DNA from 2 places in the Rhizobium sp. WYJ-E13 genome. Region 1 is predicted to be linked to the other one. Evidence: predicted binding sites of a transcription regulator. Region 1 holds the regulator's gene; the other holds the start of a gene.
What was found. The regulator PhoB, encoded in region 1, activates phosphate uptake and scavenging genes when phosphate is short. The targets are predictions, from matches to a motif close to TGTCATNNANCTGTCAT.
Positions count from the first base shown of each region.

Region 2: the regulator PhoB is predicted to act here: its motif matches at 2,267-2,283, upstream of pstS (phosphate ABC transporter substrate-binding protein PstS).

Region 1 covers NZ_CP076853.1:149,146-154,163, reverse strand. Annotated here, with positions in the region: gene KQ933_RS00760 (aspartate aminotransferase family protein) at 1-553, opposite strand, end outside; gene KQ933_RS00755 (GcrA family cell cycle regulator) at 976-1,506, shown strand; gene KQ933_RS00750 (hypothetical protein) at 1,787-2,014, shown strand; gene phoB (phosphate regulon transcriptional regulator PhoB) at 2,238-2,921, opposite strand; gene phoU (phosphate signaling complex protein PhoU) at 3,053-3,766, opposite strand; gene pstB (phosphate ABC transporter ATP-binding protein PstB) at 3,811-4,626, opposite strand; gene pstA (phosphate ABC transporter permease PstA) at 4,641-5,018, opposite strand, start outside.
Region 2 covers NZ_CP076853.1:1,008,825-1,013,842, forward strand. Annotated here, with positions in the region: gene KQ933_RS05060 (O-acetylhomoserine aminocarboxypropyltransferase) at 1-298, shown strand, start outside; gene KQ933_RS05065 (LysE family transporter) at 311-928, shown strand; gene KQ933_RS05070 (cupin domain-containing protein) at 931-1,275, shown strand; partial or broken gene KQ933_RS05075 (EAL domain-containing protein) at 1,275-2,058, shown strand; gene pstS (phosphate ABC transporter substrate-binding protein PstS) at 2,400-3,422, shown strand; gene pstC (phosphate ABC transporter permease subunit PstC) at 3,511-4,488, shown strand; gene pstA (phosphate ABC transporter permease PstA) at 4,491-5,018, shown strand, end outside.

The DNA.
Region 1 (5,018 bases):
CGGGCTCGATGAGGATGGCGGCCGTCTTTTCGGTGATCGCGGCGCGGACAGCCTCGATATCGCCGAAGGGTACCTGATCGAATCCAGGGGTCTTCGGACCGAAACCTTCGAGATATTTCTCCTGGCCACCGGCGGCGATGGTCGCCAGCGTCCGGCCGTGGAAGGCGCCTTCGAAGGTGATGATATGGAAGCGCTCGGGGTGGCCCTTGGAGAACTGGTAGCGGCGCGCCGTCTTGATCGCGCATTCCAGAGCCTCAGCGCCGGAATTGGTGAAGAACACCTTGTCAGCGAAGGTGGCATCCGTCAGCCGCTTGGCAAGCTTCTCCTGGCCGGGGATCTCGTAGACGTTCGAAAGGTGCCAGACCTTGTCAGCCTGATCCTTGAGCGCGGCCACGACATGCGGGTTGCCATGCCCCACCGATGTGACGGCAACGCCCGCGCCGAAATCCAGATATCGCTCGCCGGTGTCGGTGATCAGCCAGACGCCTTCACCTCGCTCGAACCGCAATGGGGCACGAGAATAGGTGTCATAAAGCGGCGAGGCTTCAGCCATGGCGCGATCTCCTGATCAGGTTCCGGGCACCGGACTCCGGCTAAGAAAACCAGGTCCGAAAAATTAAAAATGCCGCCTTTCGGCGGCCCGGACCACTATTTACTTTTCGCACTGCAATGTCAACAAAACTGAGGATTTAGCGCATGCGTCAAGCCGGTAATCGGCTTTACAGGTCTATCAACAGCTAATGTTGCAGAAATGACTCTCTCGGGAAGCAAGTTGGGGAAAACTACGAATTCGGATTCATCGGATTCCTGCGACTCTTGTCACAGAGTCAGGCTCACACTAGGTTAAAGTTCAATTACTAGACTGCATGCGGCGGAACTAGTCACCAAAATTGATCGGGCGTTTCTTGCTTTGGAAGTTTCCGAGGCAACGGTGAGGGATTCTGCCATCACCAACGCGAAAGGTGGAGACAGGGCATGAACTGGACAGACGAGCGTGTCGAAAAGCTCAAGAAGCTTTGGTCGGAGGGGCTGAGCGCCAGCCAGATCGCAGCGCAACTTGGCGGCGTCAGTAGAAACGCTGTTATCGGCAAGGTTCACCGGCTCAGTCTTCCTGGCCGCGCCAAGGCCGGCGGCACGGCAACCGCTGCGCGTGCACCGAAGCGCAATACCTCGGCTCCCCGCGCCCCGAACTATGCGTCTCGCATCACCACCCGCACCGTTACCCGCCAGCAGGGCGCAACTGTCCTGAAGGAAGAGATCGAGATCGAAACTGTCGAGGAAATGGAATATGTACCGGCCAAAAACGTGGTCGTGCCTATCTCCCGTCGCCTCGGCCTGACGGAACTCACGGAACGCACCTGCAAATGGCCGGTCGGCGATCCGATGAAGGACGATTTCTACTTTTGCGGCTGCGACTCCCCGGATTCATCGCCCTATTGCAACTACCACCAGCGTCTCGCCTATCAGCCGATGAGCGAACGCCGCAAGGCTGTCCGGGTCGCCTGATCCACGCCTTGCCCAGAGATGCAGCATTCGTCGCCCCTCTTCGCTGACGCGCAGGGGGGCGAATTTTTTCCCATCGCTGAACTCCTGGCGTGGAACTGGTCGGTGGGGCAATAAGTGCTCAAAGCCTTCTGGCGGCCCTAAGCGGTCATTCCCGAACCCGACGATACAGGCCAGGAAACCGCCCCCTGCTGTTACATATCAGCCTTGCACAATAGGACGTATGCGTTTGCCTAAGATGGGATCATAAGGCGCGTAGCTGGTGCACATGAGAGTATCTGATATGGATTGGGTCCCTGTAGTCTTCGTTACGTTCAAGGTTCTCGCTTTGGGAACGGCCATGTTCTTCGCCATCAAGTGGCATTACGATCGAAGCGAGATGGGGGAGCGGCAAGCGGTACTGCGCACGGGCGGCATGATGGCCGCAGTCTTCGCGCTGGCGCTACTCGGCGTGGGGCTCCTCGCCTTTGTCCTTAGCAGCATGCTCGGTCTGGACCTGAGCTCCCCATGATCACATCAAGGGAGACAAGGGTGGCCGCACGAGCGAGCCGAAGCTAACGTCTCCTGATGGCGTATAGCAGCCCTCCCCATCATGGCTTCAGCCCTCGCGGTGCAAGAAACATGTCGGTCAAAGTGTGAGCGAGGCAACGCCTACTCCTAAAAACGCAGCCGGATAGACAAACGGGCCGCCCGGGAGAACCCGAGCGACCCGTCTGGACCTCCGATCACTCGGATCAGGCTTCCATGGAATATCCCGCGCCACGAACGGTGCGGATGACATCCTGCATGTTGGAAAAGTTCAGCGCCTTGCGCAGGCGGCCGACATGGACGTCGACCGTGCGCTCGTCCACATAGATATCATGGCCCCAGACGCCGTCCAGAAGCTGCGAGCGGGAGAAGACCCTGCCCGGCGACGACATCAGGAATTCGAGCAGGCGGAATTCGGTCGGGCCGAGGCGGACTTCACGGCTCTTGCGATGAACGCGATGGGTTTCGCGATCGAGCTCGATATCCCCGCACTTCAAAACGCTGGAAAGAACCTCCGGACGGGCACGACGCAGCATCGCCTTGACGCGGGCGACAAGTTCCGGCGTGGAGAAGGGCTTGACGACATAGTCGTCCGCGCCGGTCGAGAGGCCGCGAACGCGTTCGCTCTCTTCGCCGCGCGCCGTCAGCATGATGATCGGCAGACGCTCGGTCTCCGGCCGCATGCGCAGCCGGCGGCAGAGCTCGATGCCGGAAACGCCCGGCAGCATCCAGTCGAGGATGAGCAGGTCGGGCGTGCGCTCCTGAAGCCGGATTTCGGCCTCGTCGCCACGGAGGATCGTATCCACCTCGAAACCTTCCGCTTCGAGGTTGTAGCGGAGAAGCACGCTCAGCGCCTCTTCATCTTCAACAACTGCAACTCTTGGGATCATGCGTGTCAGTCTCCTAATGCATGATCCTTAAACCGGGGGTGATTTAAGCAGGGATCATGCAGGAACTCGGAATTGGCTGCACCCATGCGCGCCCCCGCATGGGACGCGCATATGCAATCGGCAGGTCCGGATTACTCCGTGACCGCACCGACGGTATTGGAGCTGTCGTCCTTCGGACGTTCGCCCTCCGGCTGGGCGCCGGTTGCCATGTAGTAGATCGTCTCGGCGATGTTGGTCGCATGGTCGCCGATGCGTTCGATGTTCTTGGCGCAGAAGAGAAGATGCGTGCAGCTCGTGATGTTGCGCGGATCTTCCATCATGTAGGTCAGAAGTTCGCGGAACAGCGAGGTGTACATCGCGTCGATCTCGTCGTCGCGCTCACGGATGGACTTGGCCTTGTCAGCCGAACGCGTCGTGTAGACGTCGAGCACTTCCTTGAGCTGGACGAGCGCCAGTTCGGAGAGATGCTCGAGACCGCGGGCAAGCTTGCGGGGAACGCCGGTGCTTTGCACGGCGATGACGCGCTTTGCGGTGTTCTTGCCGAGATCGCCGACGCGCTCGAGGTCGGCGGCGATGCGGATCGAACCCATGATCTCACGAAGGTCGGAGGCCATCGGCTGGCGACGGGCGATCGTAACGATCGCCTTGTCGTTGATTTCGCGTTCCGCGTGATCGAGGATCACGTCGTCGGAAATGACCTTCTGGGCGAGCGCCGTATCGCCGTTGACCAGCGCACGGACGGCCTCGCCGACCATCTGTTCGGCAAGACCACCCATCTCGGAAATGCGCCGGGACAGGAATTTCAGATCGTCGTCATAGGCGGAAAAAATATGTGTCGATGCCATGGGGCTTTGTCCTCGAAAATCGGGAAGGCTTCACATCGCCAAAATCAGCCGAACCGGCCCATGATATAGTCCTGGGTGCGCGGATCGTCCGGATTGGTGAACATCTTGTCGGTATCGTTTTCCTCAACCAGGTTGCCGAGGTGGAACATGGCCGTGCGCTGTGACACGCGGGCGGCCTGCTGCATGGAATGCGTCACGATGACGATGGTGTAGTTTTCACGCAGCTCGTGGATCAGCTCTTCGACCTTTGCAGTCGCGATCGGGTCCAGCGCCGAGCAGGGCTCGTCCATCAGGATGACTTCCGGGCTGACGGCAACGGCGCGCGCGATGCACAGGCGCTGCTGCTGACCGCCGGAAAGGCCGGTACCCGATTCATGCACGCGGTCCTTGACTTCGTTCCAGAGGCCGGCGCGCTGCAGGCTGGACTCGACGATCTGGTCGAGGTCTGCCTTGGACTTGGCGAGGCCGTGGATGCGCGGGCCGTAGGAGACGTTTTCGTAGATCGACTTCGGGAACGGGTTCGGCTTCTGGAACACCATGCCGACGCGGGCGCGCAGTTCGACGACGTCGATATCGGGATCGTAGATGTCATCGCCGTCGAGCGTGATCTTGCCGGTGACCCGGCAGCCGTCGATCGTGTCGTTCATGCGGTTCAGCGACCGCAGGAAGGTGGACTTGCCGCAGCCCGACGGGCCGATGAGCGCGGTCACCGTGTTTTCGCGGATGTTCAGATTGACATCGAAAAGCGCGCGCTTCTCTCCGTAATAGACGGAGACATCCTGACCGATCATCTTATACGGGACGTTGTTCATTTTCTGGTCCAGCGCCTTCTCGACTGCAGCTTCCGTCAACATGTTCATGATCTTTACTCCGTTTACCAGCGGCGCTCAAAGCGACGACGCAAGAGGATAGCTCCGAGGTTCATGACGATCAGGAACAGGAGCAGGACGATGATGGCACCCGAGGTTCTTTCCACGAAGGCACGCTCGGCTTCGTTGGCCCACATGTAGACCTGCACCGGAAGTGCGGTGGAAGGATCGAGCGGCGTGGTCGGCGCCTGGGCGACGAAGGCGACCATGCCGATCAGGAGCAGCGGCGCGGTTTCGCCGAGTGCGTGGGCAAGGCCGATGATCGTGCCGGTCAGGATGCCGGGCATTGCGAGCGGCAGCACATGGTGGAACACCATCTGCATCTTCGAGGCGCCGAGGCCGAGTGCGGCTGCGCGGATCGATGGCGGCACGGCACGAAGCGC
Region 2 (5,018 bases), 860 kb from region 1:
CGCTCTTCAGCAGCGCTACTCGCCGAAAGGCCCAGGTTCCGTCTTCACCTTCGGCGTCAAGGGCGGTTACGAGGCAGGCAAGACGCTGGTCGAGGGTTTGGAACTCTTCTCGCATCTCGCCAATATCGGCGATACGCGCTCCCTCGTGATCCATCCGGCCTCCACCACGCACCGGCAACTGACCGACGAGCAGAAGATCGCCGCCGGCGCCGGGCCGGACGTGGTGCGCCTCTCCGTCGGCATCGAGGATGTGAAGGACATCATCGCCGATCTCGAACAGTCGCTGTCGAAGATCTGAGCAAAGGCTTGCATGTTCCTGCTCTCCGTTGCAGCCATCTGGGCGGTGGCCGCCATCACGCCGGGGCCGAACTTCTTCATCGTCGTCAGAACGGCGCTGGAGGGGTCGCGAAGTGCCGCGGTGGCCGTCATCGCCGGCGTCATCCTCGGCACCTTCTGCTGGGGGCTTGCCGGCTGGCTGGGGATCAGTGCGCTTTTTGCGGCGGCGCCCTTCGCCCATCTGTTCCTGAAGGTCGCGGGCGGGCTTTATCTCTGTTTCCTCGGTGCAAAGCTCGTCTGGCACACCTGGCGGAAGGCTGGCCGAGGAGAGCCGCAGGCCGCGCGGGCGGGGATCGGCCCCAAGCAGGCTTTTTATTCAGGGCTTGCGACCAACCTCGCCAATCCGAAATCGGCTTTCTTCGTCGCCTCGCTCTTTGCGGCAACGCTGCCGGCCGAGCATAGCTGGATGCAGGGTGTTGCTGCCGTCGCCACCATGGTTCTGGTCTCCTCGCTCTGGTACTCCTTCGTGCTGACGGTGCTGCGCAACCCTGCCCTTGCTGACGCCTATACGCGCGGCCGCAAGACACTCGATGCTGCGGCCGGCGTCATCTTCATGGGCTTCGGCCTGAAACTTCTGACCTCGGTGCGATAACCATGGCAAACATGATCTCCTTCGATATCGACGGCGTCGAACCGGAAGTCGGCGCTCCCGCCGCCGAGCGCATCGTTTCCGGCAATCCGCAATTTCGAACCTGGAATCTCGAGGAGGCCGACGGCGGCCTCTATGCCGGCATCTGGGAGGCGGCACCGGGCAAGTGGCGGATCGTCTATGAGGAATGGGAATATTTCAGCATCCTCTCCGGCCATTCCATCGTGACCGAAGACGGCGGCGAGCCGATTCATCTGAAGGCGGGCGACCGGATGATCCTCAGGCCCGGCTTCGAGGGGACCTGGGAAGTCGTCGAAACGACTCGCAAGGATTATGTGATCAAGGTTTGAGCGGCAGAGGCCGGGTGATCGAATACGATCCAGAGCTGGATCGGGAGCGCCAAAGGGTCGCAGAAATGGAAGGTTTGCTCCGGAGCGCTATCAGTAATGGTACGATCGAAGCCTTTTTCCAGCCGCTCGTCTCCGCCACCACAGGCGCCGTCACTGGTCTTGAAGCACTTGCACGTTGACGGCGCCCAACGGAAAACATCAGCCCGGAGATCTTCATCCCGCTCGCCGAAAGGTGCGGCCTTATCGATGCACTCGGCGTTCATATGCTGAAGACATCGATCGAGCGCCAAGAATTGGCCCCGGTTTGGCACTGTCGGTAACGTTTCGCGGAATTTGCCGCCGAAGATCTGCTTCTGCAGGAGCTGGATTTCGATCCGAAGCGCCTGACATTGGAGATCACCGAAGGCGTCCTGATGACAAACCCGGAACAGGCCGCCGGTCGATAGATCACCTCAAACAGGTCGGCATGAAATTCGCGCTTGATGACTTTGGCTGCGGTTATGCAAGCATCGGCGCATTGCGGAGTTCGGGTTTGATCGCATGAAGATCGACCGTTCGCTCGTGTCCGCTCTCGACCAAGCCTCGAATGGCACCGATGTTCTGAGGGCCACGATTTCCCTGGCGACCGCTCTGCAGATTCCCGTGACAGCCGAAGGTATCGAGAATACACGCCAGGCGGCGATTCTGCGTGCAGCCGGCTGCGACCAACTGCAAGGTTATCTGATCGGAAAACCTATGTCGGCACTCGAAATATCCAGCAAGCTTCAAGAGCATGCCGCGTAGATTGCGGCAGCACACTCTGGCGGTCTTCGGAGCGTTTTGGCGTCTGAAAACGACATTTTCACACATTGCTGCGGCAATCGACCGCAGTCCTGCGGCAATATGGCCGCACCTCTTTCATCAAGGCTTTGTCAGCGCGCGATTCATAGGGAAAGTCAGTGCCTTCAGAGGCTTATGCACAGCTTTGCATTTCCTGTCGCTCGTCACAAACTGTCATCAAACCGTAATAATACGCGCCTAGCCCGCCTTCCCGTGACGAGGAAATTCAGCGCCCTCCACAATGGACACCCCCTCCATGGCGCCGGACCTCGTCGTCCTCTAGTTCCATCAGGGAAGAGTCGCAAATGCTCACCAAGAAACTTCTTTCGGCCTGCCTCGGCGCTGGCCTGGTTGCCGCTCTGGCAGTCTCGGCCTCTGCCGCAGATATTACCGGCGCTGGCTCCACCTTCGTCTACCCGGTTCTTTCGAAGTGGTCGGCAGACTACAACAAGGAAACCGGCGACAAGCTGAACTACCAGTCGATCGGTTCGGGTGGCGGTATCGCCCAGATCAAGGCTGCAACGGTTGACTTCGGCGCTTCCGACGCCCCGCTCAAGCCGGAAGATCTGACGGCTGGCGGCTTCGGCCAGTTCCCGCTCGTTGTCGGCGGCATCGTACCCGTCATCAACGTTAAGGGCATCAAATCAGGCGAACTGAAGCTCTCCGGCAAGGTTCTCGCCGACATCTACCTCGGCAACGTCACCAAGTGGAACGACAAGGCCATCGCGGATCTGAACCCGGGCCTGAAGCTGCCCGACAGCCAGATCGCCGTTGTCCACCGTTCGGACGGCTCGGGCACCTCCTTCAACTGGACGAACTTCTTCTCGAAGGTAAACCCGGACTGGAAGTCGAAGGTCGGTGAAGGCACCGCCGTCAACTGGCCGGTCGGCATCGGCGGCAAGGGCAACGAAGGCGTTGCAGCTTATGTCACCCGCGTCAAGGACTCGATCGGCTACGTCGAATACGCTTATGCCCTGCAGAACAAGCTGCCCTACGTTCTCATCCAGAACGCTGCCGGCCAGTATCCGAAGCCAAACGCTGAAAGCTTCTCGGCTGCCGCTGCCAGCGCGGAATGGGGCAAGGCTCAGGACTTCTACCTGATCATGACCAACGCTCCGGGCGAAAAGGCCTGGCCGATCACGGCAACCACCTGGGCGATCATGTACAAGGAGCCGAAGGACGCCGAGCGCTCCAAGGCCGCTTTCTCTTTCTTCAAGTGGGCTCTCGAAAAGGGCCAGAAGGAAGCGTCCTCGCTTGACTACGTTCCGCTTCCGGACACGCTGGTGAAGCAGATCGAAGATTACTGGACGGCTTCTTTCAAGAGCTGATCCTGACGAAACTGCCGTCGGGGCGGGAGGCTTTGCTTCTCGTCCCTGATGCCTTTGACACCCCCTCAAAGCAGCAGAGCGTACGGATATGAGCGAAGCATTGGCATCGCTGCCCGCCGATACCGCGGGCGTGAAGCGCCGCGACGGCGCCGCAGGCGATCGCATTTTTTTCTGGATAGTTTTGGGCTGCGGCCTGTTCGTTCTCGCCGCCCTTCTGGCAGCGGCGATCTCAATGGCCATGGGCGGGCTTCTCGCGTTCCGGACCTTCGGCTTCGGCTTCCTGACCGGCACGGAATGGGATCCGGTGGCTGAACAGTTTTCGGGCCTCGTGCCGATCTACGGCACGCTGGTCACCTCCACACTCGCCATGATCATCGGCGTTCCTGTCAGCCTTGGTATCGCAGTTTTCATCACTGAAGTTGCGCCTCGCTCCATTCGTGGGCCGATCGGCGGTGCAGTCGAGCTTCTGGCCGGTATCCCCTCGATTATCTACGGCATGTGGGGTCTCTTCACCTTCGCTCCGTTCATGTCGGATTACATCCAGCCAGTGCTCATCGACTGGCTAGGCCCGATCCCGCTGATCGGCGCGCTATTTTCCGGAGCTCCGCTCGGCATCGGCATGCTGACGTCAGGCATCGTTCTGGCGATCATGATAATCCCCTTCATCTCCTCGGTCATGCGCGATGTCTTTCTGGTCGTCCCCGCACAGCTGAAGGAATCGGCCTATGCGCTGGGTTCGACCAAGTGGGAAGTGGTACGCGACATCGTCATTCCGCACACCCGTACGGCGGTCGTCGGCGGCATCTTCCTTGGCCTCGGCCGCGCGCTCGGCGAGACGATGGCGGTGACCTTCGTGCTCGGCAACACCCATAACATTGCTGTGTCGCTGATGGAGCCGGGCACCTCGATCGCAGCGACGCTCGCCAACGAGTTTGCCGAGGCTTCGGATGACCTCTACCGGTCGTCGCTCGCAGCCCTTGGCCTCATCCTCTTCGTCGTCACTTTCGTCGTTCTGGCGGCTGCCAAGCTCATGCTGGTGCGTATGGCAAGGCAGAGGGGAGAGTAATCATGGCTACCTATTCAGGTTCTCTTTACCGCCGCCGCCAGATTGGCAGCATGATCGCGCTGACGCTCTGCGGCATCGCCACCGTACTTGGCCTGGTTTTCCTGGTGTGGATCCTCTGGGCGACGTTTGTGCATGGCTTGTCTGCGCTGAGCCCCAGCCTCATCACCGAAATGACGCCGCCTCCCGGTGAAGACGGCGGTGGTCTCGGCAATGCCTTCATGGGCAGCCTGCTGATGGTCGCTCTGGCCGTCGTCATCGGCACGCCGATCGGTGTGCTGGCCGGCACCTATCTGTCGGAATTCGCTCGAGGCAAGAAGCTCGGCGAGGCGATCCGCTTCGTCAACGACATCCTGCTCTCGGCGCCGTCGATCATCATCGGCCTGTTCGTCTATGAACTGGTCGTCCGCCCGACGGCGCGGTTCTCCGGCTTTGCCGGCGGCATCGCGCTTGCCTTCATCTTCCTGCCGGTCGTCGTGCGCACGACCGACGAGATGCTGCGGCTGGTTCCCGATGTCATGCGAGAGGCGGCG